Regions from separate parts of the Ectobacillus sp. genome, predicted to be linked through region 1. Evidence: riboswitches for the same ligand, from Rfam matches in the RefSeq annotation. Region 1 holds a riboswitch; the other holds the start of a gene.

The links. A riboswitch is a leader RNA that binds a small molecule or an ion and turns the genes downstream of it on or off. The one in region 1 is predicted to bind thiamine pyrophosphate.
Region 2: another riboswitch for thiamine pyrophosphate. It lies ahead of thiM (hydroxyethylthiazole kinase); the one in region 1 lies ahead of tenA (thiaminase II).

What each region holds. Positions count from the first base shown of each region.
Region 1 is NZ_JBXKMX010000053.1:3,067-6,225, reverse strand. It holds gene AC11ZT_RS02195 (ABC transporter permease) at 1-179, opposite strand, end outside; gene AC11ZT_RS02190 (ABC transporter ATP-binding protein) at 176-931, opposite strand; gene tenA (thiaminase II) at 906-1,595, opposite strand; TPP riboswitch at 1,686-1,789, opposite strand; TPP riboswitch at 1,844-1,951, opposite strand; gene AC11ZT_RS02180 (SH3 domain-containing protein) at 2,328-3,159, shown strand, end outside.
Region 2 is NZ_JBXKMX010000228.1:1,682-4,840, forward strand. It holds gene thiE (thiamine phosphate synthase) at 1-90, opposite strand, end outside; gene thiD (bifunctional hydroxymethylpyrimidine kinase/phosphomethylpyrimidine kinase) at 92-889, opposite strand; gene thiM (hydroxyethylthiazole kinase) at 902-1,699, opposite strand; TPP riboswitch at 1,768-1,877, opposite strand; gene glnA (type I glutamate--ammonia ligase) at 2,035-3,159, opposite strand, start outside.

The DNA.
Region 1 (3,159 bases):
AACGTTGCAGGAAGATGAACTGTTAATAAAATGGAATGTAGTACCCATATTTTTTGAAAAATGGCGCTAGGCGGTGGCAAAATATACATCGCATCTACAATTCTAGCTCCAATTTCCCATACAATTAAAAAAATAATTACAACAAGAATAGAAGGAACGTAATAATTTAGCTTTTTCATTGTTTCACCTTGCCTTGTAGCATACCAAGTAATGTTTCTTTCAATTGTAGTATTTCTGGTCGATTAATATCTTGTCTGCACCGTTCTTTTGGTAAAGGAACATTGAATACCTGCATGGTTGAAATTGGCTTCTCTGTTACAACAAATATTCGCTGTGATAGGAACAATGCTTCTTCCACATCATGTGTAATAAATAAAATAGTTTTATTCCATTTCAACCATTGCTCATATAACCATTCTTGCAAACTTAGCTTCGTAATAGCATCTAATGCACTAAAAGGTTCATCAAGTAAAAGAAGATCGCTCCCTGTTAAAAAGGTACGAAGAAACGAGACACGCTGACGCATACCACCTGATAAATCTTTTGGATACTTCTGCTCATAACCACGCAGCCCGAATTTTTCCAAATATTCCATTGCCCTGTTTTGAGCTTGCTTTTTTTTCATTCCTTGGCACTCTAAAGAAAGAGCTGCATTTTCTAAAATCGTACGCCATGGCAATAACAAATCTGATTGTGGCATATAGCCAACCGCACTGCTTCCGCCTGTGACGTTTTGTATCGTAATTTCCCCTGCAGTAGCTTTCTCAAGACCTGTTAACAACCGAAAAATAGTACTTTTTCCACAGCCACTTGGTCCAATAATGCTAATAAATTGTCCGGGCTCTACGTCAAAATGGAGATTTTGTAAAATGGACTGTTTTTCTCCCTCATAAGCAAATGAAACATTATGAAATTGTACGATGCTCTGCAAATCCCCACATCTCCTTACGGTACGCCATATCCCAGAACAAATATTCAAAACGACTTGTATTCATAAATATTTCTTCTAAATGAAGTAGCTCTTGTTTACTTTTCTCTTCCGCAATTTCATTTAGCAAATCAATCATCCAAATGCAAAGTTCACCGTATTCACTTGAGCTGTAGCCGCGAATCCACTCTCCATAAAATGGATGATCCACACTACCAGCAATTACACTTAAGCGCTTTCCTATTTCCCAATAGCTCCACATACAAGGAAGTAATGATGCAATTAACTCTGCAAGCGTCCCGCTTTGAGATACGGAAAGCATATAATGGGAATACGCTAAGTTCATTGATGCAGACTTCGCCTCATCTAACTCCTGTAGATTGATTCCAAGACGCTGTGCATATTGCCTATGCAAGTTCATCTCACCATTTAAAATAGCGTCAATTTGCTTTGCAAATTTCCCCATAACAGCAGGGTCTGTTGCTTTTACAACGCCTAGAGCATATACCTTCGCATAATCTAGTAAGTACAAATAATCCTGGATGATATAAAATTGGAATTTACTATGGTCAAGTGTTCCATCACCAATACCTGTTACAAACGGGTGTTCATAAATCATCTTCCATACTGGCTCTGACCTCTCATATAGTTCATCACAAAATTTCATGAAAAATCCCTCTTTCTATTTAATAACTCTGTATGGCATACAAAAAGCCGCTTTCTCATAAAGAAGCGGCTGCAAACAATGGATATCATTCATTGTCATACATCACTTCCCTTCGCTAGCATTACCTAGATCAGGTTCATAAGGGTTAAGGCAAATCACCTCTCTCAGCTCAGTTAGCACCCCTAGTGGAAAAGATATAAACAAATAAAAAAAGCCCCATTATTCACGACTGGAAAGTGGGCTTTAGTTTCATCGTCCGTTTGCTTTCCTCCGCTAGAATTATCTAGATCAGGTAAAAGGGTCATGGACTTTCGGTCTCCTCTCAGCCGGCAACACCAGCTCCCCTAGCAATCTCATTAAATTGTGAACTTATTGTAACATTACGTTGTAATTCCCGCAACTTTTTTACCTTACATAGGAACTATAGCTTGGCAAAATAAAGGTATTTTCTTCGCAATCTTCTTAAATTATCTAGTTTTTATGTCTAAATCCAGGATTTGTTCTTGATCACGAACTGTCAATTGGGTTATGTTACATTTTTATGATATTTTTTTGTTATTTTTATAAACAATGACAGAATAATGTTAAAAATAACAAAAACTATTATAAATATATTGAAAAATAATTAAATTAATAGAATAATATATATAGAGATGATACATATTAAATTTATTACTATCGTTTTTATATATAATCTTTTATTCAATTATTAGTATAATAGGAGGAATTGCTATGAAAGCTAGAACTCTTTTCGTTTCTTCCGTCGCACTAGCGGCTTTACCTTTCGTTGTAGATTCTGTGCAAGCAAGCAGTAATACTGTTGGAACTGTAAATGCAACCTATTTAAATGTTCGAACTGGTCCTAGTACAAATGATAGCGTAATTGGTGCCTTACCAAATCAAAGCAACGTTACCATTTTAGGCGAAAGCGGTAATTGGTACAAAATTCAATATAACAATCAAGAAGCCTATGTAAGCAAAGATTATGTTACAGTTTCTTCTTCTAAGTACAAAGTAACAGCAGATGCACTACGTGTTCGTAGCGATGCAAGTACTAGTTCCTCTATTATAGGAATGTTAAGTAATGGCGATGAAGTTACAGTTGAATCTGAAAACAATGGCTGGTGCAAAATTACATATAACAACCAGGCTGCCTATGTAAGTAAAGCTTTTCTTACTTCTTCTAATTCTTCTACTTCCACTTCATCTTCTGTTCAATCAACATCTACATTTTATGTAAATGCAGATAGTTTACGTTTCAGAACAGGACCTGGCACAAACTATAACATTATTGATGTCTTATCAAGTGGTCAAAAAGTAGAAGTAACGGGGCAATCAGGAAATTGGTACAAAGTTCGTTACAATGGAAATGATGGATATGTTTCTAAAGATTATCTTTCTACTTCGCAGAATGTAACTACTTCTAGTTCTAGTCCAACTTCCACATCACAGACTTCTTCTATCTTACATTGGCCTGCTTCTGGTGGAATTGTTACGAGTGATTTCGGTCCAAGATGGGGTAGTATGCACTATGGTGTCGATATTGCAGCGCCAGGAAATATCC
Region 2 (3,159 bases), on a different contig from region 1:
TTGTATCAGATTGGATTTACAGTTCGTACTTCCAGCAATAAAGTAGACTTGCATCATATTCCGGATTGTATTCTCATGTACTCGTGCCATTCTACTTACCTTCCTTATAGGCCCAATGATTCGTTGGACCGTGTCCGTGGCCAAGCCCAAGATTTTTTTCTATGGCAGCCTGAATGAAATCCTTTGCTACTTGGACGGCTTCCTCAACCGTTTTACCTTGTGCAAGACTTGCTGCAACTGCAGCTGCGAATGTACATCCCGTACCGTGTGTGTGCTTTGTCTCGATCTTCTTACTTGTAAAGTAGGTAAATGAAGTACCATCGAATAATAAATCAATCGCTTCATCTTCTGTATCATCATGTCCGCCCTTGATAACAACATACTTCACACCCAACTCAGAGAGCTTTCTTGCAGCTAGCTGACGCTCTTCCATCGTGGTAATTGCTATTCCTGTTATTGCCTCGGCTTCGGGAATATTTGGTGTGACTACCTTTGCAAGCGGCAACAATTCTTCCTTGAGTGCCTTCATCGCTTCTTGCTGCAGTAATGGGGCTCCCCCTTTTGCAATCATAACTGGATCAACAACGACCTGCTCCCAGCCAAACTTACGAATCTTCTCTGCAACAGTATGAATAATACTACTATCGAACAACATCCCTGTTTTGACAGCATCGACTCCAATATCACTTGCAACCGATTCAATCTGCTCAGCTACTGCAGATGGCAACATTGGATATACTCCTTGCACGCCGAGTGTATTTTGTGCTGTTACAGCTGTTATAGCAGACATTCCGAACACCTTTAGCTCCTGAAATGTCTTTAAGTCTGCTTGTATTCCAGCACCGCCGCCGCTATCAGACCCTGCAATGGTTAATGCTCTATATACCATTTGGCATCCTCCTTACTTAATGTTACCGTATTTTATCACGTCAGTTGGTTCAACAAGAGCCAACTGATTTAGAAATTCAATTTGAAAGCTTCCTGGAACTTCCCCTGATTTAGCTAGCGCCAACTCAGCTGCTACCTCATAGCTAGTAAGAGCTGCAATCGCAGCTGCTACATAATCCTGTTCCACTGCTGCAAATGCTCCAACAACAGCAGTAAGTAAGCAACCCGTTCCTGTTACTTTTGTTAAGATTGAGTGTCCATTTTCAATAGTATACGTTTCTGTACCATTCGACACAACATCTAGTTTACCAGTAATCGCAACTGTTGTATGCAATTGCTTCGCAGCCTTTTCTGCTAATTCTACAATATTTAAATCGCCTTCTCCGGCGTCAACGCCTTTAATTTCCCATTTCTCTCCAATTACATTTGCGATTTCGGCTGCATTTCCGCGTATGACAGCAAGGTCTAGTTCTTTCGCTAAAAGACGTGCTGTTTCTGTACGGTACGGGGTTGCTCCTGCACCAACAGGATCGAAAATAACAGGTGTATTCGCTTCATTTGCTGCCTTCCCAGCCATCAGCATAACTTCCACCATATTTGCGTTGATTGTTCCCATATTTAAAACGATACTACCCGCCATTCTTGCAATATCTGCAACCTCTTCTTTTGCATCTGCCATAAACGGAGATGCGCCGAGTGCAAGCAGACCATTCGCAGAAAAGTTTGCCACTACAATATTCGTAATATTGTGTACGAGTGGATTTACCTCACGTACTTTAGTTAGAATCCTTGCTATTTTTGCTACATCCATTCTTCTTCATCCCTTCTACACTTTTTTACCAACGTAAAAAAACACTCTGCGTATGCAAAGTGTTTTGAATAGGTTCAATTCACAATCCCTACGCTGGCATTATCCAACAGGTTCAAGCGGTCTACGACAGATTAGTCGTACTCTCAGCCTACTTCCATAGGCTCCCGAATCTATTTTCCTTCATTCCCGAATCACAGGGAACACGATAATAACTCATTTTCTAACTTTCTAGTAAATTTTACTCGCATGTTCAGAAAAATTCAAGAAAATATGATTCTGTGATTATAGAAGAAGGACGCCCTGCCAAGCAGGACGCCCTTCTAATTCTAGCAATATTAGAATTTTTCTTGATATTGTTCAAGTTCCCAAGTGTGTACAGAAGTTCTGTAGCTATCCCACTCAGCTTTTTTAGCTGCTACGTATTCGTTGTATACGTGTTCACCTAGTGTTGCTTTACCAATATCACCAGCTTCAAGTGCTGCAATCGCACCTTCTAAGCTTCCTGGTAAATTATCAATACCAAGTTCTTCACGTTTTTCATTGCTCATGTGGAAGATATCTGCATCAATTGCTGCTGGAGCTGTTAAACCTTTTTCAATTCCGTCTAGACCAGCAGCTGCAACTACTGCATATGCAAGATATGGATTTGCAGATGGATCTGGGCAACGAAGTTCAACACGAGTAGCTACGCCGCGTTTAGCAGGGATACGAATTAAGGCAGAACGGTTAGATGCTGACCATGCGATGTAGCAAGGTGCTTCATAACCAGGTACAAGACGTTTGTAAGAGTTTACTAGTGGATTTGTTACGGCTACAAAACTCTTTACATTTGTTAATACACCTGCGATAAATGCATATGCATCTTTTGATAATTGTGCTTCATCACTTGGATCAAAGAATGCATTTTCTCCGTCTTTAAAGAAAGACATGTTAACGTGCATTCCAGAACCATTAATACCAAATACCGGTTTTGGCATAAACGTAGCATGTAAGCCAAATTGGCTTGCAATTGTTTTAACAACCCATTTATATGTTGTTGCTTTATCAGCTGCACCTAGTACATCTGCATATTTGAAGCCAATTTCATGTTGGCCTATTGCCACTTCATGGTGAGAAGCTTCAATAGTGAAGCCCATAGCTTTTAGTGCACGGAAAATTTCTAAACGAACGCGTGCACCAAGGTCTTTAGGAGACGTTTCGAAATAATCACCGTTATCTTGTGTAATAGTAGTTGCTTTACCACTATCGTCTGTTTTAAATAAGAAGAATTCTAGTTCAGGTCCAACAGAAATTGTATATCCCTTTTCAGCAGCTTTGTCGACCGTACGTTGTAGTACGTTACGAGTGTCACCTTCGAATGAAGTACCATCTGGGTTTTTCGCACTACAGATAAAACGAGCTTCAGCATATCCTTCTTCTACAGACCAAGGAAGAACTGCAAATGTAGTTAAATCTGGTTC